Regions from separate parts of the Bradyrhizobium sp. NBAIM14 genome, predicted to be linked through region 3. Evidence: predicted binding sites of a transcription regulator. Region 3 holds the regulator's gene; each other region holds the start of a gene.
What was found. Region 3 encodes LexA, which represses DNA repair genes until DNA is damaged. Its sites were predicted from a motif close to TGTTCNNNNTGTGTTCNG; they were not measured.
Positions count from the first base shown of each region.

Region 1: a site for LexA is predicted at 3,111-3,128, ahead of I6F28_RS24790 (PA0069 family radical SAM protein). Genes of this name have one in related genera too.
Region 2: a site for LexA is predicted at 4,423-4,440, ahead of I6F28_RS06555 (ImuA family protein). Genes of this name have one in related genera too.
Region 4: a site for LexA is predicted at 3,682-3,699, ahead of recA (recombinase RecA). Genes of this name have one in related genera too.

Region 1 covers NZ_JADYVQ010000012.1:51,521-58,623, forward strand. Annotated here, with positions in the region: gene I6F28_RS24780 (acetate/propionate family kinase) at 1-522, opposite strand, end outside; gene I6F28_RS24785 (phosphoketolase family protein) at 525-2,939, opposite strand; gene I6F28_RS24790 (PA0069 family radical SAM protein) at 3,150-4,313, shown strand; gene I6F28_RS24795 (VOC family protein) at 4,338-4,793, shown strand; gene rnhB (ribonuclease HII) at 4,871-5,728, shown strand; gene I6F28_RS24805 (glycosyltransferase family 39 protein) at 5,974-7,103, shown strand, end outside.
Region 2 covers NZ_JADYVQ010000002.1:164,902-172,004, reverse strand. Annotated here, with positions in the region: gene I6F28_RS06575 (GMC family oxidoreductase) at 1-215, opposite strand, end outside; gene I6F28_RS06570 (M20 aminoacylase family protein) at 387-1,559, shown strand; gene I6F28_RS06565 (UdgX family uracil-DNA binding protein) at 1,665-3,107, opposite strand; gene I6F28_RS06560 (putative DNA modification/repair radical SAM protein) at 3,107-4,342, opposite strand; gene I6F28_RS06555 (ImuA family protein) at 4,505-5,293, shown strand; gene I6F28_RS06550 (Y-family DNA polymerase) at 5,190-6,785, shown strand; gene I6F28_RS06545 (error-prone DNA polymerase) at 6,782-7,103, shown strand, end outside.
Region 3 covers NZ_JADYVQ010000004.1:171,659-178,761, reverse strand. Annotated here, with positions in the region: gene I6F28_RS12605 (nuclear transport factor 2 family protein) at 1-309, shown strand, start outside; gene I6F28_RS12600 (ComEC/Rec2 family competence protein) at 433-2,712, shown strand; gene I6F28_RS12595 (GAF domain-containing protein) at 2,719-3,660, opposite strand; gene I6F28_RS12590 (hypothetical protein) at 3,878-4,312, opposite strand; gene lexA (transcriptional repressor LexA) at 4,687-5,388, opposite strand; gene I6F28_RS12580 (molybdopterin molybdotransferase MoeA) at 5,565-6,773, opposite strand; gene I6F28_RS12575 (hypothetical protein) at 6,905-7,103, shown strand, end outside.
Region 4 covers NZ_JADYVQ010000003.1:66,140-73,242, forward strand. Annotated here, with positions in the region: gene I6F28_RS09145 (HdeA/HdeB family chaperone) at 1-67, shown strand, start outside; gene I6F28_RS09150 (PaaI family thioesterase) at 182-646, opposite strand; gene I6F28_RS09155 (hypothetical protein) at 1,008-1,307, shown strand; gene I6F28_RS09160 (hypothetical protein) at 1,406-1,660, shown strand; gene I6F28_RS09165 (hypothetical protein) at 1,691-1,879, opposite strand; gene I6F28_RS09170 (DUF2798 domain-containing protein) at 2,117-2,368, shown strand; gene I6F28_RS09175 (hypothetical protein) at 2,944-3,114, opposite strand; gene I6F28_RS09180 (hypothetical protein) at 3,269-3,469, opposite strand; gene recA (recombinase RecA) at 3,791-4,879, shown strand; gene I6F28_RS09190 (hypothetical protein) at 4,979-5,974, shown strand; gene gcvP (aminomethyl-transferring glycine dehydrogenase) at 6,104-7,103, opposite strand, start outside.

The DNA.
Region 1 (7,103 bases), on a different contig from region 3:
GACGCCACGCGCCTCGAATCGCCGGGGAATGGCGAAGCGGCTCGCCGGCGGCGCGAGGCCGTGGTGGAAGGCGGTGTCGAAGCACGCGATCTGCGTCAGCTCGGGCCGGATCGCCGCGAGCGTTCGCGCCGGCGCGAGGCAGCGCGGCTGGTGCAGCGGCGCCAGCGGCGTCAAGGCCTCCAGTTTCGCAATGATGTCGTCTGTCAGGACCTCCGGGCCTGAATAATCCGGCCCGCCGTGGACGATGCGATGGCCGATGGCCCGCAGGCTGCGTCCACCGAACCGGTCCTCGATGAAGGTGAGTACGTCCGCGAACAGATGGCCGCCGGCTGCCGCCGGCGCCTGCTTGCTTGTCTCGAACAGGTCTTCGCCCCTGGGGCCCTTCACCACCAGCCGGGGTTTGGCCTCGTGCTCGTCCAGCAGGCCCTTGCAGAGCAGGGCGGGCTCGGCCGCCGCGACATCGAACAGGCCGAACTTGATGCTCGACGATCCCGAGTTGAGGACGAGGACCGTGTCCGACATCGCTAATCGCCGGCCTCGGCCGGCGTGTTGCCGCCGGCGCTGTTTTGCCAGACCCAGTCACGAATCTCAGGCATGTCTTCACCGTGCTCGCGGACATAACGGGAGTGTTCGATCAGTCTGTCGCGGAATTGCTGCTTCACCTGAGCGGCCTTGGTCGCCAGTCCCGGCACGCGTTCGATCGCCTCGATCGCGAGGTGGTAGCGGTCGAGTTCGTTGAGCACGACCATGTCGAAGGGCGTCGTCGTGGTGCCCTCCTCGGCAAAGCCGCGCACATGCATGCCGGCATGGTTGGTGCGATTATAGGTCAGCCGGTGAATGAGATAGGGATAGCCGTGATAGGCAAAGATCACAGGCTTGTCGCGCGTGAACAGGCTGTCGAAGTCGCGGTCGGACAGGCCGTGCGGATGCTGCTCCCTCGGCTGCAGCGTCATGAGGTCGACGACGTTGACGACGCGGATCTTCAAGTCCGGCAGCGCCTTGCGTAGGAGGTCGACGGCAGCGAGCGTCTCCAGCGTCGGCACGTCGCCGGCGCAGGCCATGACGACGTCGGGCTCGCCCTTTCCGTCCTCCGTGCCCGCCCAGGTCCAGATGCCGATGCCGGCATCGCAATGCGTCGCCGCGTCCTGCATCGACAGCCATTGCGGCGCCGGCTGCTTGCCGGCGACGATTACGTTGATGCGGTTATAGGTGCGCAGGCAGTGGTCGGCGATCCAGAGCAGCGTGTTGGCATCCGGCGGGAAGTAGATGCGGACGATGTCGGCCTTCTTGTTGGCGACGAGATCGACGAAACCGGGGTCCTGATGGCTGAAGCCGTTATGGTCCTGGCGCCAGACATGCGAGGTCAGCAGATAATTGAGCGAGGCGATCGGACGCCGCCACGGCAGCTCCCGCGTCACCTTCAGCCATTTGGCGTGCTGGTTGAACATGGAATCCACGATGTGGATGAAGGCCTCGTAGCAGGAGAAGAAGCCGTGCCGTCCGGTGAGCAGATAGCCCTCCAGCCAGCCCTGGCAGAGATGCTCGCTCAGCACCTCCATGACGCGGCCGTCCTGGGCGAGGTGCACGTCGTAAGGCTCGGTGGGCTCCATCCAGACGCGTTCGGTGGCTTCGAACACTGCGTCGAGCCGGTTCGATGCCGTCTCGTCCGGGCCCATGATGCGGAAGTTGCGCTCCTTCGCGTTGAGGCGGATGACATCGCGCAGGAATTTGCCGAGCTCGCGCGTCGCTTCCGCAACGACTTCGCCGGGCTGCGTCACCTCGATCGCGAAGCTGCGGAAGTCGGGCAGCTTCAGCTCCTTCTTCAGCACGCCGCCATTGGCATGCGGATTGGCGCCCATGCGCCTGACGCCTTCGGGCGCAAGCGCCTGAAGCTCGGCAACGAGCGCGCCGTTGCCATCGAACAGCTTTTCCGGCTCGTAACTGCGCATCCAGTCTTCGAGCACCTTGAGATGCTCCGGGTTCTCGCGGCAGCCTGCGACTGGCACCTGATGCGCGCGCCAGAAGCCCTCCACCTTCTTGCCGTCGACCTCCTTCGGGCCGGTCCAGCCCTTGGGGCTGCGCAGCACGATCATCGGCCAGCGCGGCCGCTCGACGGTTGTGCGGCCGTCGCGGGCATGTTGCTGGATCGAGCGGATGCTGGCGAATGCAACGTCGAGCGCATCGGCCATGGCCTGGTGCATCAATTTGGGATCGTCGCCGCTGACGAACAGCGGCTCGTGGCCGAACCCGCGCAAGAGGTCGCGGATCTCCGCGTCCTGCATCCGCCCAAGCACGGTGGGGCCCGCGATCTTGTAGCCGTTGAGATGCAGGATCGGCAGCACCGCCCCGTCATGGGCAGGGTTCAGGAACTTGTTGGAGTGCCAGGACGCAGCGAGCGGGCCGGTCTCGGCCTCGCCGTCGCCGACCACGCAGGCGACAATCAAATCCGGGTTGTCGAATGCGGCGCCATAGGCGTGCACCAGCGCATAGCCGAGCTCGCCGCCCTCGTGGATCGAGCCCGGCGTTTCCGGCGCCGCGTGGCTCGGGATGCCGCCGGGGAAGGAGAACTGCCGAAACAGCTTGCGCAATCCGTCCGCGTCGCGCGCAATATCGGGATAGATCTCGCTGTAGCTGCCTTCGAGATAAGTGTTGGCGACCATGCCCGGACCGCCATGGCCGGGACCGCAGACATAGATCACGCTGACATCGAGCGCGCGGATGACGCGGTTGAGATGGGCATAGATGAAGTTCAGCCCCGGCGTCGTGCCCCAATGTCCGAGCAGACGCGGCTTGATGTGCTCGGGCCGCAGCGGCTCGCGCAGCAGCGGATTGTCGAGCAGGTAGATTTGCCCGACCGAGAGGTAGTTGGCGGCGCGCCAATAGCGATCGAGCAGATCGAGGTCGCTGCTCGCTTCGGCCGTTTTTTGTTGGATTGTCATGTTCCTGCCGACCTTCACTTCGCGATCGTCACCAACCCGGTTCCGGGGCGATCGATCCGTCGGGCATGAAACGGGATGGTCGTGACGGCCGTGTTGCGTGAGGTCAAAGGCAGGCGCGCGAAGTTTGGGCAGCTCTACTGTGCATGGGGTTGTTTTCACGTTTTTGGTTTGTGTTCTTGATTTGTTCCTATGTCGTGCTATCTTGGCTGCATGAGTCCAGCATCCTCTCATGCTCTCAAGCACCCGCCGGTCACGGCGCCCTCCGAGCCGGCGGGTGCGCCTTCAGATTTCCCCGAGCTTGGCGTCGCCATCGACCGCGCCCGACGGCGAGGGCGGGGCGCGCAGTCCAACGCCAGCGGCCGTTACGAGGCCGAGGCGCGCGTCGCTTTCGACGACGGCTGGCAGAGCCTCGACGAGCTGCCGCCGTTCAAGACGAGTGTCGCCATCGACACCTCGCGCAAGGTGATCACCCGCAACGATTCCCCCGACATCGGTTTCGACCGCTCGATCAATCCCTATCGCGGCTGCGAGCACGGCTGCGTCTATTGCTTCGCGCGGCCGACCCACGCCTATCTCGGTCTGTCGCCGGGGCTCGACTTCGAGTCGAAACTGTTCGTGAAGCCCGAGGCGCCTTCGCTGCTCGAGAAGGAGCTTGCGGCTCCCGGCTACGAGCCGCGGATGATCGCGATCGGCACCAACACCGATCCCTACCAGCCGATCGAGCGCGAGCGCAAAATCATGCGCGGCATTCTGGAAGTGCTGGAGCGCGCAGGGCATCCCGTCGGCATCGTCACCAAGTCGGCGCTGGTGCTGCGCGACATCGACATTCTCCAGCGGATGGCCAAGCGCAACCTCGCCAAGGTCGCGATCTCGGTCACCTCGCTCGATCCGAAGCTGGCGCGCACCATGGAGCCGCGGGCCTCGACGCCGCCGAAACGGCTGGAGGCGCTCAAGCAGCTCTCGGACGCCGGCATTCCCACCACGGTGATGGTCGCGCCCGTGATCCCGGCACTGAACGATTCCGAGATCGAGCGCATCCTCGACGCCGCCGCCCATGCCGGGGTCAAGGAAGCCGCCTATGTGCTGCTGCGGCTGCCACTGGAGGTGCGCGATCTCTTCCGCGAATGGCTGATGGCGAACTATCCGGACCGCTATCGCCACGTCTTCACCCTGATCCGAGACATGCGCGGCGGGCGCGACTACGACGCCAAATGGGGCGAGCGGATGAAGGGCACCGGACCGATGGCTTGGACCATCGGCCGCCGCTTCGAGATCGCCTGCGAGAGGCTCGGCCTCAACAAGCGGCGCTCCAAGCTGACCATTGATCACTTTGCGCGGCCGAAGCGGAACGGTGATCAGCTCAGCCTGTTTTGAGCGGACACGTGCAAGAGGTGTCGCATGCTCAAGGAACTCGCGGTGCCGGTGCCGCGGCTGACCGTCATCACGCTCGGTGTGAACGACATCCGCGCCAGCATCGCCTTCTACGACGCGCTCGGTTTCTCGCGCCGGCTGAAGGAGACCGGCGAGGCGGTTGCGTTCTACGACACCGGCGGTCCGGTGCTAGCGCTTTATCACTGGGATCGGCTCGCCGCAGACGCGTCCTTGGAGGACCAGCCGAGGCCCACGACCTTTCGCGGCATGACGCTTGCCTGGAATTGCGTGACCCGCGAGGAGGTCGACGAGGTGCTGGCATTCGCCGTCGAGAAGGGGGCCACCTTGCTGAAGGCGGCGCACGCGACCGATTACGGCGGCTATTGCGGCTATTTTGCCGATCCCGATGCACATGTCTGGGAAGTCGTGGTCGCACCCGGCATCGAGGTGGGCGAGGACCGGCGGGTGCATCTGGCGGAGTAGGGCGGGCGGCCTGAATAACGGGAATATCGTGGGTTCCCGGTTGCGCTGGCGAAGCCCCCTGGCGCACGATCCCGGCCATGATTCGGGACCCCTCCGCCAAGACCCCAGCCAAAGCCGCGCCGAAGAAAAAGGCCGCGCCGAAGGCTGTGCCCGCCAAGGCGGCAAAGATATCTGCGGCCGATGCTGCGAAGGTCCCTGCCGGTAGGAAAGGCATCATTGCCGTTGCTGCCCCCAGCTTCCGCCGCGAGCGCGTGCTGATCAAGCGCGGCGTCTGGCCGGTCGCGGGCTGCGACGAGGCTGGCCGCGGCCCGCTCGCAGGCCCCGTGGTGGCCGCCGCGGTGATTCTCGATCCCGACCGGATTCCCCGCGGCATCGACGATTCCAAGCGCCTGACCGCCGAGGAGCGCGAAAAGCTGTTCGACAAGATCTGCGCCACCGCGCAGGTCTCGGTCGCCGTCGCCTCGCCGGCGCGAATCGACCGCGACAACATCCTGCGCGCCTCGCTGTGGGCGCTGAAGCGCGCCGTGGTGGCCCTGCCCGAGGCGCCCAGGCACGTCTTCGTCGACGGCCGCGACCGGCTCGACACCGCATGCGACTGCGAGGCCGTGATCGGCGGCGACGGTATCGTGCTCTCGATCGCGGCGGCCTCCATCGTCGCCAAGGTCACCCGGGACCGGCTGATGTGCGCACTGGCGCAGGACTGCCCGGGCTACGGCTTCGAGCAGCACAAGGGCTACGCCGTCCCCGAGCATCTCGACGCGCTTGATCGCCTCGGCCCTTCCATCCACCACCGCAGCTTCTTCGCTCCCGTCGCCGCCGCCCGCGCCAAGCACATGCCCTGGACCGTCGAGCCGGTGCAGGATCTGTTCTCGGTCACCGAGGTCGAGGTGCAGGTGGAGGCGAGCGTCGAGATCGACGCTTCCGTAAATCTCTAGCGATCCTCCTACAGCTTTCCCATCCGTCATGGCCGGGCTTGACCCGGCCACCCACGTCTTACCAGCGGCACGAAGAACGTGGATGCCCGCGCCTTCGCCGCGCCGAAGCGGCTTCGGCCGCGCAGGCGGGACAAGCCCGGGCATGACGAACTGCGGCGGTTGCCACAACCCGTGACGCCCTTTATCAAAACAGACGTGAGCGAATAGGGCCGGCTGGACGGGTTGGCTGCACCTTCGGACGTTGCATGCGGTTTACCTCCCTGGTCATCGAGCTCATTCGCGCCCGGCCGCGGCTGATCGTTTGGATTGCGGTGCTGCTGCAGGCTGCGATGTGGCTGTTCGTGGCGCTGGTGTTCTACCGCAGCCCGCCCGGCACTCTCGCGACCCTTCTGGCCTTCGGCAGGGAATACCAGGTCGGCACCGATCTCGGCCCGCCGCTTGCCATCTGGCTCGCCGACATCGCCTATCGCGCCGCCGGCGGCCACATGCTCGGCGTCTATGTGCTCGCCCAGCTCTGCGAGATCGCGACCTTCATCGCGCTCTATCATCTCTCCCGTGCCGTGGTCGGCTCGCAGCAGGCGGTGCTCGCCGTGCTCCTGACCATGACGGTGCTGGCCTTCTCCTCGTCCGCGCTGGACTTCGGTCCGCTGATCCTGGCGCGGCCGCTCTGGGCGCTCTTGCTGCTGCACTCCTGGCAGATCATCGGCCAGCGCCGAGGCAATGCGTGGTTCGCCTGGTCGATCGAAGCCGGCCTCCTGCTGCTGACGACGCCCGCCGCGATCTTCCTGCTGCTGCTGATCGTCGTCTTCGCGGTCTCGACCGCCGGCGGCCGCCGGACGCTGCGCGGACTCGATCCGCTGTTCGCGCTAATCGTCGTCGCCGTGCTGGCGCTGCCCTATGCGGTCTTTCTGATGCGGGCCGAGACGCCGACGCTGCCGGCCTTGCCGCCAGTCGCCGAGCTCAACGACCGCGCGCTGCATGCGGTCTGGCTGCTCGGCGGCCTCGTGCTCGGGGCGGCGGCGATCCCGGCGCTGACCTTTCTCAACACCGGAATGTTCGCCGGCAAGGGCGAGGAGCCGCCGATCATCTACCGCCCGCCGGTCGAGCCGCTCGCGCGCAACTTCGTCTATTTCTTCGCGTTCGCTCTGCCGCTCGGCGCAGTGCTGATCTCCGGCCTGCTGGGGCTCGATTCCGTCGTCGGCGGCCCCGGCGTCGTGCTGATCATGACGGGGCTCGCCGTGGTCGTCGCGGCCGGCGATCTCATCGCGATGCGCCGCGCGCGCATGCTGCGCATGGTCTGGGCCGCCGCCGTTGCCGCGCCCGCCGCCGGCGTGGTGCTCGGCGTCTTGTTCCTGCCCTGGACGGGCACTAGCGA
Region 2 (7,103 bases), on a different contig from region 3:
GCCTCGGTCTTGAACATCCAGTCCGAACGCGGATTGCCGATGGCGAAGAGATAGCCGACCGGGATATGGAACCAGATCCAGTTGTCGTCGCCGCCGGCTTCAAGGATGAGAACGCGGTTGCCTGGGACAGCCGACAGCCGGTTGGCGACGATGCAGCCCGCGGTGCCGGCTCCGACGACAATGTAGTCAAACTCACCTTCAAGCCGCCTCGGCATTCTGCTTCCACCCGGATGGTCTCTTTGCTTTCCGTTAATAGGCAGACGCAGCCGACCTGGACAAGCCCGGCCATGCCGGGTGAACAGGGCTAGACCCCGATTGCCGGCGGTTGGGTGGACCGATGCTTGCATGGTAGACAGACCTGCATTTCCAACAGTTCGAGACCTTCCATGCCCATCGTGAACCGCGTCGCCGACCTTCAACCCGATATCCAGGCCTGGCGGCGGGACATCCATCAGCACCCCGAGCTGTTGTACGATGTCCACCGCACCGCAGCATTCGTTGCTGACCGGTTGCGGGAGTTCGGCTGCGACGAAGTCGTGACCGGTCTCGGCCAGACCGGCGTCGTCGGCGTAATCAAGGGCAACAAGCCAACCGGCGAGGGGCTCAAGGTGATCGGCATGCGTGCCGACATGGACGCGCTGCCGGTCGAGGAGCAGACCAATCTGCCTTACGCCTCCAAGATCCCCGGCAAGATGCACGCCTGCGGCCATGACGGCCACACCGCGATGCTGCTCGGCGCGGCCCGCTATCTCGCCGAGACGCGCAATTTCGCCGGCGATGCCGTGGTGATCTTCCAGCCCGCCGAGGAGGGTGGCGCCGGCGGCGCGGCCATGGTCAAGGACGGCCTGATGGAGCGGTTCGGCATCGAACAGGTCTATGGCATGCACAACGGCCCGGGCATCCCGGTCGGCTCGTTCGCGATCAGGCCAGGCCCCATCATGGCGGCGACCGACGAGGTCGACATCATGATCGAGGGCGTCGGCGGCCACGCCGCGCGTCCACACAAATGCATCGATTCCGTGCTGGTCGGCGCGCAGGTGATCACGGCCCTGCAGTCGATCGTCTCGCGCAGCGTCGATCCCCTGGAATCGGCGGTTGTATCGATTTGCGAATTCCACGCCGGCAATGCCCGCAACGTCATTCCGCAGACCGCGACCCTGAGAGGCACCATCCGCACGCTGTCGCCTGAGGTGCGCAAGCTGGTCGAGAAGCGCGTGCATGAGGTCGTGGCGGGCATGGCGCAGATCACGGGCGCCAAGATCGACCTGCACTACAAGCGCAATTACCCGGTCGTGAACAATCATGCGGCGGAAACCGAAGTGGCACGGCGCGTCGCCACGCAGGTCGCGGGCGAGGCCCATGTCCACGAGATGGCGCCGCTGATGGGCGGCGAGGATTTCGCCTACATGCTGGAAGCGCGGCCCGGGGCCTTCATCTTCTGCGGCAACGGCGACAGCGCCGGCCTGCATCACCCCGCCTACAATTTCAACGACGAGGCGATCGTCTACGGCACGTCCTATTGGGTGAAGCTGGTCGAGGAGCAGCTCGCGGCGTCGTAGGACCGGGTCCGAAGCACAGATGAAAGGGCCCGTGCATTCCACAGGCACTTGTCTATTTAAGAGATCGGATCGTCAACAACGGCGTGAAGCCATTTCCCGCTGTATTCACGCAGCCCGTGCGGCCTTCTTCTGCAGGCCGGCGGCGATCTTCAGATCCTCGACGAAGCGCCGATATTCCAGAACCTTGGCTTCGGGATCCGGCAGCCGCAGCAGATAGGACGGATGCACCGTCACGAGCGCTTTGCGGCCTTCGGGAAGATCGATCAACCGGCCGCGGTTCTTCCCGATGGGGGTGATCTTGCCGAACACGCTTTGCGCGGCGGTGGCGCCCATCGCCACGATGAGATCCGGTTGGATTGTCGAAACTTCCCGCTCATACCATTGCCGGCACGCCCGGATCTCAGGTGTGTTCGGCTTCTGGTGCAGGCGGATCTTTCCGCGCGGCACGAATTTGAAGTGCTTCACCGCGTTGGTGACATAGACCTTCTTGCGGTCGACGCCGGCCTCCTCCAGTGCGCGATCGAGCATTTGCCCGGCCGGGCCGACGAAGGGATGGCCGGCGAGGTCTTCCTTGTCGCCGGGCTGCTCGCCGACCAGCATGATGTTGGCATTCTCAGGCCCTTCGCCGAACACGGTCTGTGTCGCGTCCTTGTAGAGATGGCAGGCGCGGCAATGCGCGGCCTCCTCGCGGAGCGTTTCGAGATCGTCGGCAGCTGACTTGCGTTTCATCGGAGCCTCCGGCCGCTTCTGAGGCTTGTGCGGATCGGTTGCGGCATTGGCGATCATGGCGCCGGTCATGCGCTCGGCGTCCTCGATCAAGGGCTTAATGATCGAAGCCTCGGGCAGGTTCCTCCAATATTTCTTCGGCATCTCGGCCTGCATCGCCTTCACCTTGAGCCGGGCCGGATTGAAGATGCTGGCATAGTAGCGCCGCCAGGTTTCCTCCAGCCGGTCTTCGCCCGGCGCCTCGCTCTTGCTGACGCCCGGCGTGAACGAGAGCGCATGGCCGTCCCAATGCGCGCAGAGGTCCGGCGTCAGGATCGACCAGGGCATGTCGGCAAAGCGCTTGGCGAAGAACGGCGCGGCGAGCTCGACGACGTGATGCTCCGGCTCGAACCAGGCGACGTAGTGCGCCTGGCGTTCCCGGCCGATCTCGCGGAAGCGCACGAAGGCATGCATCTTGTGCTCGTCGCGATAGACCGCTTTCGCCATGGCCGTGACAAGCGCGACATCGGGGTCGGTCGCGACCTCGATGAGATCGTGATTTTCCTTCAGCCGGAACAGCAAGCGATAGAGGATCGCAAAGCGCTCGCCGTCGCGATGCAGGATCGCCGCCTTGGCAAGCTCGACGAATTTTGCCGAGACGGTGAACGTGCCGTCGTTCACCTCGAGGATCGGAGACGGCGAGGACGGTGCGAACAGCTCGGCTTCGTGGCCCTGCACGGTCCAGGTGACCGCGCCGGGCGGCACGTGATGGAGCACGAGGCTGCGCGCGGCTTTGCGCCAGCCGTCGAAATCGGTTTCGGTGTCGAGCATGATGTACTGCATCAGAAGCCAAATCCCAGTTGCGTTGCTTTCGGCTTGAACCGTTCGATCAACCCGGCGGCATCGAGACGATGCGGTGAGGGACGGTGATCGCTGAGGACGATGAACGGCAGCGCCTTGTTGCGGGGCACATGCAGCCGCGCGAGATCGGCGAGGCGGATCGTGGTGGTGCGCCGCGTCGCGAGGATGCGTTCGACCGTCCTGGTGCCGAAGCCCGGAACGCGCAGCAGCTCCTCGCGGCTGGCGCGGTTGACGTCGAGCGGGAAGCGGTCGCGGTGGCGCAGCGCCCAGGCCAGCTTGGGATCGATGTCGAGCGGCAGCATCGCGCTGTCGTCGACGATCTCGCCGACATCGAAGCCGTAGAACCGCATCAGCCAGTCGGCCTGGTAGAGCCGGTGCTCGCGCAGCAGCGGCGGCGCGCGCAGGGGTAGCGCGCGGCTGGCATCGGGGATCGGGCTGAAGGCGGAGTAATAGACGCGCCGCAGCCGGTAGGCGCCGTAGAGATTGGCGCTGGTGTGGAGAATGGTGTGATCGGAGGCGCTATCTGCGCCGACGATCATCTGCGTGCTTTGTCCGGCGGGCGCGAAGCGCTGCGGTTTGGCCTTCGTCTTGGCGCTGCGGCTCTCCTCGGCCTCGTCCAGCTTCAGCCGCAGCCGGCCCATGGTGCGGCGGATCGCGCGCACGTCCTTCTCCGGCGCGAATTGCTGCAGGCTCGTCTCCTCAGGCATCTCGATGTTGATCGAAAGGCGGTCGGCATATTTGCCGGCCTCGGCGATCAGCGCGTCGTCGGCCTCGGGAATGGTCTTCAGATGGATGTAGCCGCGGAAATGATGCTCCTCGCGCAGTTTTCGCGCGACGCTCACCACTTGCTCCATCGTGTAATCAGGGCTGCGGATGATGCCGGAGGAGAGAAACAGGCCCTCGATGTAATTGCGCCGGTAGAAGTCGAGCGTGAGCCTGACCAATTCGTCGATGGTGAAGCGGGCGCGTGGGACATTCGAGGAGGCGCGGTTGACGCAATAAAGGCAATCGTAATTGCAGGCGTTGGTCAGCAGCACCTTGAGCAGGGAGATGCAGCGTCCGTCCGGCGCGTAGGAATGGCAGATGCCCATGCCCGGCGCGGTCGAGCCCATGCCCTTGCCGTCGCTGGAATCCCGCTTCTCGGTACCGCTGGAGGCGCAGGATGCGTCGTATTTGGCGGCATCCGCCAGAATCTCCAGCTTGCGTTGTACGTCCATGTTTGAATCTCTTTGATTCCGCTCATGAATCTTTGGATGCGCCAATTCGATTGACTCTGCCGGCGCCGTTAGCTTTATATTAGAACATATCATGAACAAATGAGCCAGCCGCTGGTTCTCTTTTTGAGAGCCATCGGCAATCACCTCTGAGGAGCGGCGAGCATGAGCGGCGCACGTATGAGCGCGCTTGCGATCCTGCGCGGCCAGATCGAGCGCATCGAGACGGCGGAAGTCGTGCATCCGCGCGATCGCATCGTACTCGGCCATGGCGCGGCCGACGCCGCGCTGAAGGGCGGGCTCGCGCGCGCGGCGATCCACGAGGTGTTTTGCGAGGGGCGACAGGGCGCGGCCGCGACGGGGTTTGTCATGGGCCTTGCGGGACGCGTGAGCGCACGCCGGCCGCTATTGTGGGTGCGGCAGGATTTTTCGGAGCTCGAAACCGGCGCGCTGTCGATGAGCGGGCTATCCGAGCTCGGCCTCGATCCGCGCTGTGTGGTGATGGTGCGCGCCGCCGATGTCGAGAGCGCGCTACGCACCTCGGCCGACGCGCTCGCCTGCGATGCGCTGGGCGCCGTCGTGCTCGAGCTCTGGGGCGAGACCAGGCAGTTCGATCTGGTGGCGAGCCGCAAGCTGACGCTGGCCGCGCAAGGCTCGGGCGTGACCGGCCTCTTGCTGCGGATGGCCGCGCAGCCGCTGCCCTCGACCGCGGAGACACGATGGATGCTGCGTGCGGCGCCTTCGCCGCCGGGCTCGGTGTGGAGTGCCTGGGGCGCGCCGGTGTTCGATGCCGAGCTCTTGCGCAATCGTCATGGCCCCTGCGGCCGGTGGATCATGGAATGGAATTGTGATGAGTGCCAGTTCAGTGAACCGTCGACGTATCCTCAGCCTGTGGCTGCCGCGCCTGCCCATCGACAGGATCCAGCGGTTCTTCAGCAGCGCCGGGCTGGGTAAAACCAACCATGAGCCGAGCATTGTCGTCATCAAGGACAACAATGCGCTGGTGATCCATGCGCTGGACGAGGCCGCCGAGCGCCTCGGCCTGTATATCGGCCAACCGCTGGCCAATGCGCGGGCGATGTGCCCGGATTTGCGTGTGTTCGACGCCGATACCGTGGCCGATACGAAGACGATCAGCGACATCGCCGATTGGTGCGACCGCTTCACGCCGCTGGTGGCGCTCGATCCGCCGCACGGGCTGTTCCTGGACATCACCGGTTGCGCGCATCTGTTCGGCGGCGAGGCCGCGCTGTTGCGGACATTGGTCCGGGCGCTCGACTGGCAAGGCTTTGCCGTCAGCGCGGCGATCGCGGGCACCTCGGTCTGCGCCCGCACGCTGACGCGGCAGGTATCCGGCACCATTGTGGCCGATGGCGGCGAGGCGGAGGCGATCAGGTCGTTTCCAGTCTCCGCTCTCGGTGCGGGTGAAGCCATCACCACCGGCCTGCGCCGCGCCGGGCTGAAGACCATCGGCGACGTCGCCTCGCGCAGCGCCTCCGAGATCACGGCGCGGTTCGGCGCGCGCTTCTCCACGCTGCTCGCCCATGCGCTGGGGCAGGGCGATGCGCCGATCAGCCCGCGCAAACCGCCGCCCGACTACATCGTGGAAAAACGCTTTGCCGAGCCGATCGCGACCGACACCATGATCGCGATGACGCTGTCGCGGCTCGCCGACACGTTGATCGCGTCCATGGAGAAGCAGGGCAAAGGCGCGCGGCGGCTTGAAGCCGCGTTCTTCCGCACCGACGGCGTGGTGCGCACGATCACGGTCGAGACCGGACGTCCCGTGACCAGAAGCGCCGTGGTCGACCGCTTGTTCCGCGAGCGGCTCGATGCACTCGCTGATCCCCTCGATCCCGGCTTCGGCTTCGACATGGTGCGATTGTCGGCGAGCCGCACCGAGATCGTGGTGCAGGAGCAGCGCGATCTCGATGCCCATGTCCACGACAATGACGAACTCGCGGCGCTGATCGACCGCATCGCCGCGCGGATCGGCGGCAGGCGTGTCGTCGTGCACCTGCCGCAGGATACCCACATCCCCGAAAGCGCGGTGCTGGCCGCATCGGCGCAGCATCATCTCGCTGCTGCCATGCAGGCCGAATGGCCGGCGCGCGTCGCGAGCGAGCCGCCGCTGCGTCCCTTGCGGCTGTTCGACAAGCCGGAGCCGATCAAGGTGCCGTTCGCGACCGTGCCAGACGGTCCGCCGCATCAATTCACCTGGCGGCGCGCGCTGCATGCGGTGGTGCGGGTAGAGGGGCCCGAGCGCATCGCGATGGAATGGTGGCGGCAGGACGGCAAGCAGCTGACGCGGGATTATTTCCGCATCGAGGATGCCGAAGGCCTGCGCTTCTGGATCTTTCGCGACGGTCTCTATGAAGGCGAGGTGTTCGACGGTGACGGCAAGCCTGCGTCTCCCGGCTGGTATGTGCACGGTCTCTTCGCATGAATACGCTTAGCTATGCCGAGATCGGCATCACCACCAATTTCTCCTTCCTGCGCGGCGGCTCGGATCCGCGCGCCTATGTGCATCAGGCGAGCGCTTTAGGAATTCCGGTGATCGGCATTGCCGATCACAACACGCTCGCCGGCGTGGTGCGCGCCTGGAACGAGCTCGACAATGACGAGGTGCTGCACAAGCCGAAACTGTTGATCGGCGCCCGCATCGTCTTCATCGACGGCACGCCCGACATCCTGGTCTATCCACGCGATCGCGCCGCCTATGGCCGGCTGTGCCAGCTCCTCACGAGGGGCAAGCGCGGCGACG
Region 3 (7,103 bases):
GCGCTGTCCTCGCTCTATGCGAGGAACGCGTTCTTCTTCGGCTCCAATCCGAAGCTCTATCGCGGCCGAGATGGCGTCGCCGACTATTTCAACGGCCTGCCGCGCTGGGGGAGGCCGAGCGCGACCTTCTCCGACGTGCACGCCGCGCAGGCCGGCCCTGATCTGATCAACATGGCCGCGACCATCACGTTCGATCTCGCGGGCGAGCGGGATGATCTCGTCGTCAAGATGAGCTGGGTCATCATCCGCGAGGACGGCGAGTGGAAGATCGTCAATCACCACGCCTCCTCGCAGGCGCCGCTGATCTAGCAACGGGCGCCAGCCCGGAGAAAAGTAGGGCGCTCTTCGCCTGTTCCCGATCCGTACCGCTATTCGTGCAGCCGCACGGTCCGGTAGCCTCCGCAGCCGTCGCGTATCGTAAGGTGCAGGGGAATGGCGGAGCCGGGCCGGCCAGGACGGTCCCAGGGAGTTGCCGGGATGTGGCCGGTCGGCCGCGCCGCCCCGGCCGGCGGCTTGGCGCCAGCGGGCCTCGGCATCTGGCCGGCGATCATCGAGACGCTGCGCCAATGGGCTCGGGGCGAGGCCGGGCCTGGCCGGCTGTTGCCGTGGGTGCCGGTCGCCTTCGGCGGCGGCATTGCGCTTTATTTCGCCGCCGATCATGAGCCGGTGCTGTGGGTGGTTGCCGCCACAGCCATCGCGCTGATGCTCGGCGCGGTGCTGCTCCGGCGGAGCCGGCTGTTTGCGCCCGCCATCATGCTCGCGGCGGTCGCGGCTGGTTTTGCCGTGGCGACCTGGAAGACCGCGCGTATCGCGCACACCGTTTTGGCAAAACCGCTCTATTCGGTGTCGCTGTCGGGCTTCGTGGAAGCGCGCGACATCCGCGAGCGCACCGACCGTTTCGTGCTGCGCGTCAGCGCGATGGAGGCGCAGCGCAGCGACGTCAAGCTCGAGCGCGTCCGCCTCTCGGTGCGCAAGGGCACGGCGCCTGAGGTTGGCAGCTTCGTGCAGCTGAAGGCGCGGCTGCTCCCGCCGATCTCGCCGGTGCGCCCCGGCAGCTATGATTTCTCGCGCGACATGTTCTTCCAGGGCATCGGCGCCTCCGGCTTCGTGATGGGCGCGATCACGGCGTCCACGCCGCCGGATGCTGGCGGCCTGCGGCTGCGCTACGCGGCCTTCATGCAGGGCCTGCGCGATGCGATCGATGCGCGCATCCGCGCAACGCTCGAAGGCGATAACCGCGCGATTGCGACGGCGCTGCTCACGGGGCGGCGCGATGCGATCACCGCGCCCGTGAACGATGCCATGTTCGTCTCGGGACTCGGCCATGTGCTGTCGATCTCCGGCTATCACATGGCGGTTGTCGCCGGCGTCGTCTTCTTCGCGGTGCGCGCGCTGCTGGCCTTGATCCCGGGGCTGGCGGCCGGCTCTGCCATCAAGAAATGGTCGGCCGCCGCGGCGCTGGTCGCGGCCGCGTTCTACCTGTTGCTGTCGGGCGCGGAGGTTGCGACGCAAAGATCGTTCTTCATGACGGCGGTGGTGCTGATCGCAGTGATGGTCGACCGCCGCGCCATCACCTTCCGCACGCTGGCGGTTGCCGCGCTGATCGTGCTTGCGGTCGCGCCGGAGGCGTTGGTGCATCCAAGCTTCCAGATGTCGTTTGCGGCAACGCTCGGGCTGGTGGCGCTGGTGCAGATCGGCATGCCGAACCTGCTCGCCTCGCCCGATCATTCCGCGACGGCGCGGATCGCGTTGTGGGGCGGCCGCGAGATCGCGATGCTGTTCCTGGCCTCGCTGATCGCGGGGCTCGCGACCACGCCGTACGCCGCCTTCCACTTCCATCGCGTGACCCCATACGGCGTGCTCGCCAATCTCGGCGCCATGCCGGTGGTCTCGGCGCTGGTGATGCCGGCCGGGCTGTTGGGGCTGCTCGCGGCGCCCTTCGGGCTCGACGGCGTGTTCTGGTGGTTGATGGGGATCGGCATCGAGTGGATGGTCCTGGTCGCGCGCTGGGTGGCGGCCCTGCCGGGCGCCGTCGGCCGCATTCCCGCCTTCGGGATCGCGCCGCTGATCGCAGCGAGCCTCGGGCTCATCGTGATGGGCCTGTTGCGCACGCCCTTGCGCTGGTCCGGCGCCCTGGTGCTGCTGGCAGCGATCCTCTGGGGACTGTCGGTGCGGCAGCCCGATATCCTGATTGCCGGGGATGGCGCGAGCGTCGCGATCCGGGGCGGGGATGGGCGCTTGCAGGTGATCCGCGCCAGCAAGGACAGCTTCCTGCTGAAGGAGTGGTTGGCTGCCGATGCCGATCCGCGCGATGCCGGCAACGCCTCGTTGGCGAGTGGGGTGTCGTGTGACGAGACCGGCTGCGTGGCGCCGCTCGCGGACGGACGACTGATCGCGTTGGCGACGCGTATCGACGCGCTGGCCGATGATTGCAGCCGCGCCGCGCTGGTGGTGACGGCGCGGCCTGCGCCACCCGATTGCGCGGCGATGGTGGTCGATCGGGCGGGTCTTGCCAGTCAGGGCGCACTGGCTCTGACGAGACGCGGCGAGGGCTTTCCGGTGCAGGCGGTGAGGACGAGGGGAGCAAGCCGTCCCTGGCTGCCGGCCGGCGCCGGCGAGGGAGATTTCGACGGCAGCCTCGTGCCGAAGGCGGCCGTGCCCCGCAACCGGGACGCAACGCCATCGGAGGCCGACTTGCAGGCCGACGATTGACGCGGATCACAAATACCAGGCCAGCACGGCGTCAAGCCTTCCGTTGCCGATGACCGGCAGGGCCACCATTCGGCTCAGCCCGGCTGCGCAGGCTTCGGAGCCGGCGATCGAGCCGTCACGGGTGAGATCGTCGTTGAGCGCGGGCATGCCGGCGGCCCAGGCGCCGCCAATGCTGCCTTCGCCCCTGGCGATGGACTGCGCCGCATAGCGTGCGGCGAGGTCGGTCTGCGCGCTGCAATCGCCGGCGCGAAAGACCAGCGCCGAACGGTCCTCGTTCGGGACCCAGATCTCGAAGCGTCGTGCAATCGGCGTTGCCTGCGCGGAGAGGAATGTCAGAACCCAGGTCTGGTCGGTACCGGTTCGGTAGGGCACGCCGACGCCGAGATTGATCCCGACCTTGGCGGCGTCCTCCCAGCGCAGGAAACTCTTGGCGTCGTGCAAGTCCTTGATGATCAGCGGCAGGCCCGCCTTCCAGGTGCGTCCGGGCAGGCCGAAGCCGCGCGGAAATCTGGTGTGGCGGGAGTTGAATTCGAACATGTCCGCGGTGCCGTAATAGCCATCGACGAGCCCCATCTCATGCGAGAGATCAGGATCGTTGTGCCAGAGTTCGATCGCGCCGACGTGCGCCTCGTCGTCGCCACAGAACAGCACCAGCACGGCTTGCAGGAATTCGCCCGCGAACACCGGCACCGCCACGCCGCAGGTGAGGCCGGCCGCAGCGGCCTGATCGGTCCGCTTGAAATAGGAGTTGGCGAATTTCGTGAGGATGACGGGGTGGCCACAGGCCCAGGCCTTGCCGGGAAGTCCCTCGTCATATCCGAAGTGCAGCTCTTCGCTGACGGCTTTGAACGCGGACAGCCCATCGTCGTAGAGGCCGCCGCCGAATTCCAGCCGCCTGCGCGTCCGGTCGGGTACCCAAAGTTCAACGACGCGAATGAAGGTCTTCATCGAGCGTGTCCGCCGCCTCAAACCACGACAGCATCGGTCATTTGGCTGCGGAGCGGACGTTCAAAATGCGGGCAGCACGGCCCAAACTTCGTGCGACGACGAGGCGCGGCGGTGGGCTCGCCGATCGAATGTCCTGAAACACAAACTTGCCGGGCTCGCCGGCCTCGGCCGGCGACGGCAATTTCAATCCCGGGCTCGGCCTGTCGGCCGAAGGGCGTCAGCCGATCGGCAGGCGCGTGATCGTGGGCCGCGTGTCGGCGACGATCTGCGGCTTGTGCTCGCGCTCGGGGGCTGGCTGCGTCACCGGCAATTGCAGCACGGTCGCGCGCTGGCCTTCGACGAGCTGCGTCACCAGCACGTATTTGCCGTCGGGGAATTCGATCGCGTCATGATGGCGATCGGGAATGTGCGGGTCGATCTTGCCGAACTTGCCGACGCGAGAGTTCACGGTGCGCGTCCAGATCCAGCGGTTGTCGTAGCGGACATTGTCGGCGAAAGCGAGCTCCGTCCCCGGCAGCAGACAGACCGCGACGGAGGGATCGGCTTCGGAAGCGAAACCGCGCGTCGAGGTGCCGCGGAAGGTTGTCGTGACGATCGTCTCGCCGACTTCGGCGGGGCGCGTCGCGACGGCATGCAGGCTGTAGTCACACATCGGGTGCTCCTCATGCTGGGATAGCGACCCGCGTCTCTTTCGAGGCGCAGGCCTCTATCAGAGTGGAAGCATACAACGCTCTGCTCGGTTATGGGCAAATCTGCGGCTCGCGTCCGCAGCGCGCGATCACATTATCTTTCCCGGATTCGATAGGAACAAACCTCGCGTCCTTGCATTCGGCCGGAGCTATCAGCACTGCCGGCACAACTCTACCGGCGAAGCAGAAATGGCTGCGCGCCTGCGCGGGGGAATGTCGCGCGGGAAGATGGACCGGACAGCCGGCGCGAGAGACCGGCCGGAGCGGGCAAGTATCCGCTCCGATCCTGGATCGACGATGCCGATCGCAGCGCGCGCGGCGCTTGAGACTTCCGTTATCAGTACTTCCGGTAAAGCCCGATCAGCTTGCCCTGGATCTTCACGCGGTTCGGCGGAAGAATGCGGACCTCGTAGGCGGCATTGGCGGGCTCGAGCGCGATCGAGGCGCCGCGGCGGCGGAAGCGCTTGAGCGTGGCCTCCTCGTCGTCGATCAATGCCACCACGATGTCGCCGGTATTTGCGGTCTCGTTGCGCTGGATCAGCGCCATGTCGCCGTCGAGGATGCCGGCCTCGACCATCGAATCGCCGCGCACTTCGAGCGCGTAGTGCTCGCCCGAGCCGAGCATGTCCGGCGGCACGCTGATGGTATGGCTGCGGGTCTGCAGCGCCTCGATCGGCGTGCCGGCGGCGATGCGGCCCATCACGGGCACCGCGACGGGGCGCTCGCCCTCGTCCGCGGGCGGGCTGGAGCTCGCGCGCACCTTGCCGAGATTGCCCTCGATCACGCTCGGGGTGAAGCCACGGCGATTGCCGGCGGCGGCCTGGAGCTCGGGCAGCTTGATCACCTCGATGGCACGGGCGCGGTTGGGCAGGCGGCGAATGAAGCCGCGCTCCTCGAGCGCAGTGATCAGGCGATGGATGCCTGACTTCGAGCGCAGGTCGAGCGCATCCTTCATCTCGTCGAAGGACGGCGGCACGCCGCTTTCCTTCAGACGTTCGCTGATGAACCGCAGAAGCTCGTATTGTTTGCGCGTCAACATCTCGACCAAAGTCCCCCGGTTGATGTCGTTCGATTCCGACACGATGAAGCCGGCACTAAGCCGCTACATCCTCGAAACAAATCATGAACGGACACTATATGTTCGATATGTGTTCCGCAACTGCTTAATTTATGGTGAACGCGGCCAAGCTCGCGGAATGCGTGTGGCTGGGCGGCTCAGACGGGCAGCCGGAGCACCTCGCAAGGCGTGCCGGCCTCGGCCTTCGGCGCGAACGGTGCGCGCACCAGAAGTACCTGTGCCGCAGCGAGATTCGCAAGAAGGGAGGAGTCCTGATGGCTGACCGGAAGGGCGACGCGCGTGCCGTCGTCGCGCTCCTCCAGCCGCGCACGCAGATAGTCCTCGCGCTGGTCGTTGGCGGCGAGATCGCGGCCCAGCACGGCGCGCTCGCGCCGATGATGAATCGCTGAACGGCCCGACAGGGCGCGAATCAAGGGGACCATGAACAGGAAGGCGCACACGTAGGACGACACGGGATTGCCGGGCAGGCCAATCACGCGCATCGCGCCTATCCGACCGTGCATCATCGGCTTGCCCGGCCGGATCGCGATCTTCCAGAACGCCATCGCGATGCCTTCGCCCTTGAGCGCCTGCTGGACCAGGTCGTGGTCGCCGACCGAGGCACCGCCGGTCGTGATCAGGATGTCGGCGCCGCTCTCGCGCGCGCGGCGGATGCCGGCGGACGTCGCCTCCAGTGTATCGGCGGCAATTCCGAGGTCGATGGTCTCGGCGCCCTCGCTGCGGGCGAGCGCATGCAGGGCATAGCCGTTGGAATAGACGATCTGGCCGCGACCAGGCGTGGTGCCCGGCATCACGAGCTCGTCGCCGGTGGCGAGAACGGCAACCCTCGGGCGGCGGATGATGGCGAGATGCGGATGATTCATTCCGGCGGCAAGGGCGAGATCGCGCTCGGTGAGGCGGATTCCCTTGCGCAGCAGCACGTCGCCTTCGCGGAAGTCGACGCCTGCAGGGCGGATGTGCCGGCCGAAAATGGCGGCTTCCTTGATCGTCACATGTTTGCCGTCGGCAGCTGTGTCCTCCTGGATCACGACGGCATCGGCGCCGTCGGGAACGACGCCGCCGGTGAAGATCCGCACGGCTTCGCCGGGGCCGACGCTTCCCGCGAGCGGCCGGCCCGCCGCGACCTCGCCGACGACGGTCAACCTCGAATCGTTTGCCGCGTCGGCCGTGCGCACGGCATAGCCGTCCATCGCCGACATCGCCTCCGGCGGCTGCGTGCGCCGCGCCGCGACATCGCGGGCTAGCACACGATGGTAGGCCTCGTCGAGGCAAACCATCTGTTCAGCCAGCGGCTCGACGCCGGCCAACACCGCGGCAAGCGCGTCAGAAACCGGCATCAGGGCCACGGGCGAACTCCGCAACAAATCAGGACTGGGTCGGCAAGTTCTAGCCGAGCGGAGGAGCTGAAGCAAAAGGCCTCCCTTGCCAGCCAGGAACCACACTTCCTTTTGGTCTCGACCCGGCTTATCTTCTGCCAATGACAGAACTGCTCGAAAAGGCGCTGAAGGCCGTGCGGCGGCTTCCTGCGGATAGCCAGGACGAGATTGCACGCGCCATGTTGGCGTTGAGCGACGCCGGAGAGGAGGCTGAGGAAGTCGATCCCGGTCATCTTGCGGCGGTCCTCGAGGGGCTCACGCAGGCGAACCTCCGGCAATTTGCGTCTGACGCCGAGATCG
Region 4 (7,103 bases), on a different contig from region 3:
CGCCTATTGCGGAAAGAATCCGACCGTCAGCGTCGTCACCGCGGCCGACGAGATCCTCGGCAAGTGACATTGCCGGCGCAATGACGGCAAGCGCGATCGCGCTTGCTGTCCCGACCCGATTTCCATCGAGAGCCGCGTCGAGCCTTGCGCTTCGCGCGGCTCTCTTGTTTTCAGGGCGCGTTCACCCCGGCAGCATCGCGAACGCGCTCGACACCATCGCGGTCGGCTTGCCGTCGGCGGCCGAGAGCAGCGTGACGCGGCCAAAGCTCATGGTGCGCCCGAGCCGCACCACGCGCGCATCCGCCAGCACGTCGGACGCGGCGATCGCGCGCATGAAATGCGTGGTCTGATCGACCGTGGTCATGGGACGGTAGCCGCGATTGGCCGCGAGGATCGCGATCACCATTGCGGTATCGGCGAGCGCCATCAGGGCCTGGCCGCAGACCACGCCGCCATTGCGGCACAGCCGCTCCGAAAACGGCATGCGCAGCAGCGCGCCGGGCTGCCAATCCGGGACGTCCGCGCGCGGCACATGCTCGATGCGCTCGACCGCGAGGTTGAGGTCCTGGACCCAGGGCGCAAAGACCTCGCCGAGGATGCGTCTGGCGTCGGCGAGGCCGAACTCGGCTTCTGGCTGCGTTTGCATTGCTGTCGCGCTCTCCTGTGTTGCCGGATGTTTCACCGCATTGTGCGCGCATCCGCGAGGCAAAGTCACCCGGTCTGGCGCCGGCCGCCTCGGCTTGAAAATGCCTGACTTGGCCCGATATGATGCCTGGCTTGGGTAGGGGTGGATGATGTTGCGTCGCTGTATCCTCGTCTTTTGCATGGGCCTGCTCGGTCTCGCGCTGAGCGGGTGCACCAAATGCGGTCCGATCTGGGACGATTGGCTGCAGACGCCCAAATCATGCCGATCGGATCGGCACTAGCGGCCACCGGTCGTGACCGGGCTGACGAGGATGACAGGGCACGGGCGATCCGCGCCTCATGGAAGACTTAAGGAGTGAATGATGAAGCTTTTCCGTTTGGCCGCGGTGCTGGCCGTGCTGGCGGGACCTGCCTACGCGCAAATGCCCAACATCAACTTGATGCAGGATGCCCCGAGCAAGTCGCCGGAGGAGAAGGCCATCGAGGCCGAACGTGAGAAGGCCTACAAGGAAACACTGAAGAAGATTCCGGATACCAAGGCGTCCAGCGATCCCTGGGGTGGCATGCGTGCCGAACAGCCGAAGCAGCCGGCGGCGCCGAAGGCGTCGTCGGCCGCAACCAGTGCGCCGAAGAAGGCCAAGAGCGGGACGGCCGCCAATTGACCCGTTCCGGGGAGGCACAATGCTCCTCGGAAGGACTCCTCTTGATCCGGCCCGCGCCCTACATTGTCGGTAGCGTAGTGCGCAGAGGAAGGCAGGACATGGCCGATCGTCCGCGGGATCTCGCCGAGCGGATGGCGCGCCGGCGCAAGGCGGCCGGCAAGCCCGGCCAGTCCGCCGGCGATGGCTATCTGCGCGAGACCTTCACGCTGCCGCGGGCGGCGGCACGGGAGCGGGCGCAGGCCTTCTTCGCCCGCTACCCCAAGGCCGGCTATATGAGCGAGGTCGAGACCTGGCGCGAATTGCCCGGCGGCGATATCGAGTTCACCATGCGTCGGCTGCCCAGCGCCGACTGACGCGCGCTATGGCGCAGAGGGCGAAACGGTTCAGGCCGTCTTTCGCCCGATCGCCTTCAGCTCGCGGTCGATGCGCAGCTGCACGCGCCGGATCGCCAGCAGGTCGATCCGGGTCTCGGTCTTGCCGGTCTTGATCCGGTCGCCGATGCGAAACTGCCATTGCCAGATTCCGGGAATCGCCGTCTTGGCGATGGTGAACTCGACGCCCCTGTGATTCATGGTCACCTCCCACGATTCACCCTCATGCCTGCAAACATGTTGGTCGTCGCAATATTCCGCAGAAAGCAAAATGTCGCCCACGGCCTCCGTGGTTCTCCGACCATGAACAAAGTTCCTGGAGCCCGGACGCGATGCGTTCGGCAGGCCGCGGTTCCAACCTGCGGCGCCGGATCCGCTTTAGGTTAACGGCATGTGCCTTGCTTGCCCGACTCGCGGGCAAGCAACCATGGGCGCCTCATGCTCGGCATTCCCCGCCGCTACTCGCATTTCGTCTTCGGCATCATCCAGTCCGGGCTGACCTCGCTGATCGCGGCGGGGATCGCCAGCTTTCCCGCCGGCAGCCCGATGCTCTTCGTGCGGCACTGGATGGTGTCCTGGCTGATCGCATGGGCCGCGATGCTGCCGGTCGTGCTGCTGGCGGCGCCCGCGATCCGCGCCTTCTCGCTGCGCCTGACGCAGGAGGAGCAGGAGCCCCGCGCTGGCCGGTAGCCGGGCGACCCTAGCCGGCTGGCTGACGACAGCCTGACAGGCGGACCGCCGGCAGGTGCGCGATCGAAAGGCCGCACACTGGCCCCGTACCGGTCCCAATTTCGACATCCGTCCGCACCACTGCGGACACACCCGTCGGCAAGATTTTATCCGTTCGGCGCAGCCATGGGGGAAACGTGGCGCGCCGGAAACGGGGTGGCATCATATGGATAACGTAGAGCGGTCATTCGCCGCCGCGACGGCGGCTGGCTTCGTCGTGCTGGTGATAGGTCTGGTTTTGCTGGCGGTGCTCTAGCAGGCGCTGCTGCAGACGGAACTGACGTGCTGGGCCGTCCTATCGAAGGCGCCGGCGCGCCTTGCCTCTCAAAAGTGGCAAAACAACCCCATGCACAGTAGGGGTCCTGGCGATTTCATCGCTTCGCCAATGGGTTGCTGGTAGTATTTAGCTACCTGGTGCATCCGCGGTCGCGGCGCCCCGACCGGCGATGCCGATCGGAGGTTCCGGGCAAGGAACAGAGCGGAGTGCCGCATCGCGGGCGGGCCTGGCCCGCTCCGGACGGCGGTCCTGGCAGTGCCTAATGAACCTTGATCTCGTTCAGCGGCAGACGGAGCTCGGCGGCGCGCTCTTCGCGGTCCTTCTTGCGGAACTCGTTTTCCTTGCGCTCGAACTTCACCATCTCCTCGTGGGCGGCGTCCAGCAGCGGCTTTCGCCTCAGCGTATCGTGCTGCGTGTCGTTGTTCGTCATGACCAGAGATCCCCAAAAGTTGCGGTCCCATCCCCACAGAAGGCCCGAGACCGCGAAAAGGTTCGGTGCCGCAGGATTACGGAAACATGACGGCGCCCTGGTCGCGCGTCGTTGATCCCGGTCATGGTCGCGTCGAGGAACCCGGCGTAGGCGACTATTCCGGCGGCTGCAGCCCCGGCGATTTGACCCAATCGTTCAGATGATTGGCAACGTCGGCCTGGCGCGCCTTCTTGAGCAGCGCGTCCCGCTCCGGCCCGGGAGGTAGCTTGGACGCCTGCTCGCGGACCTGCTTCACCCATGCCGACAGCCGGTCCTGAAGGGTCAGTTGCTGCTTGAAACGTCGTCGCTTCAACATGGCGCGCTCTTTCCGTGCGAGGAGGTGGGAGCGCGAGGTCAGCGTTCTCATCACCGATAGTGGCCAGGGTCCGCGCGGTGTGATGCATTAGGATCCAGAAATGGATCCGCGTCTGTTCAGTTGTGCACAGTGCGGACGGCGTGACGATCCAGCATGGCCGGTTCGACCAGCTCCGTTGTCTCCTGGTCCAGTCAGAAAGACAAAATCCGCAAAAGAACATATTGCGAACTGAGAACAAATGGGGTACATTGCTTTTATCGCCGAGCTGCCTCGCAACCGTTTGTCCCTCACGCGAATCCTCGCCATAAGGAGCACGACCCAATGTCCGCAACTGCCCTGCGTATCGTCGAAGGATCTTCCATGGACAAGAGTAAAGCTCTGGCCGCCGCGCTCTCCCAGATCGAGCGGCAGTTCGGCAAGGGCTCGGTGATGAAGCTCGGCAAGAACGACCGCTCCATGGACATCGAGGCGGTGTCCTCCGGGTCGCTCGGGCTCGATATCGCGCTCGGCATCGGCGGCCTGCCCAAGGGACGCATCGTCGAGATCTACGGGCCGGAATCCTCGGGCAAGACCACGCTGGCGCTGCATACGGTGGCGGAAGCGCAGAAGAAGGGCGGCATCTGCGCCTTCATCGACGCCGAGCACGCGCTCGATCCGGTCTATGCCCGCAAGCTCGGCGTCAACATCGACGAGCTCCTGATCTCGCAGCCCGACACCGGCGAGCAGGCGCTGGAGATTTGCGACACCCTGGTGCGCTCGGGCGCCGTCGACGTTCTCGTGGTCGATTCGGTGGCGGCGCTGGTGCCGAAGGCCGAGCTCGAGGGCGAGATGGGCGATGCGCTGCCGGGACTTCAAGCGCGGTTGATGAGCCAGGCGCTGCGCAAGCTGACGGCCTCCATCAACAAGTCCAACACCATGGTGATCTTCATCAACCAGATCCGCATGAAGATCGGTGTGATGTACGGCTCGCCGGAAACCACCACCGGCGGCAATGCGCTGAAATTCTACGCCTCCGTCCGCCTCGACATCCGCCGCATCGGCGCGATCAAGGAGCGCGACGAGGTGGTCGGCAACACCACGCGCGTCAAGGTGGTCAAGAACAAGCTGGCCCCGCCCTTCAAGCAGGTCGAGTTCGACATCATGTACGGCGAGGGCGTCTCCAAGATGGGCGAGATCCTCGATCTCGGCGTCAAGGCCGGTATCGTCGAGAAGTCCGGCGCCTGGTTCTCCTATGACAGCCAGCGCCTCGGCCAGGGCCGCGAGAACGCCAAAGCGTTCCTCAAGGGCAACCCCGACATCACCGCCAAGATCGAGACCGCGATCCGCCAGAATTCCGGTTTGATCGCCGAGCAGATTCTGGCCGGCACGCCGGAGCGCGACGCCGACGGCGAGGAGCCGGCGGACGAGTAAGACCTAACGCGAAAATTTTTCGCGAGGAGCGGGCACTGAGGACGTTGAGTTGCCGACGTCTTCGGTGCCCGTTTCGTTTTGCGTGAGGGCGCGTCGACGATGAAGCGTGTGATTCTGACTAGTTCGTCCGGCGTTGGTCTCACCTATGCCGGTCGTGCTGACATGGTCGTCCCGTTGATCTTTCGGTTCGTTTGGGGGCCGTTGCCTACGTCGCACCACCTCGAGGACTATCTTACGGGAGGCTATTACAGGGGCGATCCGGAGGTGCGGTGGTCCGATCTTGTTGGCCGGTTGCCTCAGACCGGTCTCGCACACAAGGAGACTGGCCTGGTTTGGTTTTGCGAGACCTATGGCGTCGAGTTCATCGAGCTGTGGTTCGACCCTGAGCCTAACAGTCAATTGCAACTGATCTGGATCCTGGACTATTTGCGGTCCCATCCATCGATCACCCATTGTCTGAGACTGCGACGGGTCAATTTCGATCTGCGCGAAGCGGACGGCCCGCAACTTCGCGATCGTACGGTGCGGGAATCGGAGATCGCAGAGTGCGACTTCGAGATAGCCAACATGGCCTGGGAGGCGTATCGGGCGCCGACGCCTGAACTTTGCTTCGGGTTGCTGACAAGGGATTTACCCAGGCTACCTTTCCTGAAGCCGGCTCTGGAAGCGTTGCTAGCTGAACTGCCGTCACCAATCACCGGATTGGGCGCGACGGAGGCGCGGCTTATCGAGCTGATTGCAAGGGGGCACAACCGTACAAAAGAACTGTTTCAGCCGGGCGGGCTGCTCGAAACGCGCGTGTTCGACCAGTGGGAGCTGGGTCCGTTGCTCGAAGGGCTTGCGTCGGGCCCGATGCCGGCGGTCGCAGGTCTCGATCCGAAACTCGCGACGCTCGCCCCGCACGATGCGCGAGGTCGCAACGCCGCCTATCGTCGGAGCCGGTTGTCGCTGACCGAATTTGGCAAAGCGGTTCTGGAAGGCCGCGAAGATTTCCGTCGCCACAATCCGATTCGACGTTGGTGGGGCGGCACGCTTCTCACCAATGAACGGCTTTGGCGGTGGGATGGCGAGCGCCGGTTGTTGATTGCGCCCTAGCGGCGCACGCAGTGCCGTAGGGCCGAAGGCGTAATCCACCACCGTTCGGTTCAGCGGACGCAGAAGTGGTGGGTTACGCGTCGCGGACTGCGCTTTGCGCAGCCGCGAGGCTAACCCACCCTACACATCCTACTCCGCAGCTTCTGCGTAATCGCTCACCGGCGGGCAGGAGCACACCAGGTTGCGGTCGCCGTAGACGTTGTCGACGCGGCCGACGGGGCACCAATATTTGTCGGTGCGCGAGACGCCGTCGGGGAAGCAACCTTCGCTGCGGGTGTAGGCGCGCTTCCAATCGTCGTCGGCGATGTCGTGCACGGTGTGCGGGGCGTGGCGCAAGGGCGAGGCTGCGATCTCAAAGCGACCGGCCTCGACCTCGGCGATTTCCTTGCGGATCGCGATCATGGCGTCGCAAAAACGATCCAGCTCGGCCTTGGATTCCGATTCGGTCGGCTCGATCATCAGCGTGCCCGGTACCGGGAAGCTCATGGTCGGGGCGTGGAAGCCGTAATCGATCAGGCGCTTTGCGATGTCGTCGACGGTGACGCCACTCGTCGTCTTCAGCGGACGCGGATCGACGATGCACTCATGCGCGACGCGTCCCTTCTCGTTCTTGTAGAGCACCGGGAAATGCGGATCGAGGCGCGCTGCGATGTAATTGGCGTTGAGGATCGCGATCTCGGTGGCGCGCTTCAGGCCTTCACCGCCCATCATCAGGATGTAGATGTAGGAGATGGTAAGGATCGACGCCGAACCGAACGACGCGGCCGAGACCGGACCGACCGGCGCGTCTGCCTTCGTCGCGGGGTGGCCGGGGAGGAACGGGGCGAGATGCGCCTTGACGCCGATCGGGCCCATGCCGGGGCCGCCGCCGCCATGCGGGATGCAGAAGGTCTTGTGCAGGTTGAGATGGCTGACGTCGGCGCCGTAATCGCCGGGCCTGGAAAGGCCGACCTGCGCATTGAGGTTGGCGCCGTCGAGATACACCTGGCCGCCATGGCCGTGCACGATGTCGCAGATCTCGCGGATGTGCTCCTCGAACACGCCGTGGGTCGAGGGATAGGTGATCATGACAGCTGCGAGGTCGTTCGCGTGCTTCTCCGCCTTGGCGCGGAGATCATTGACGTCGACG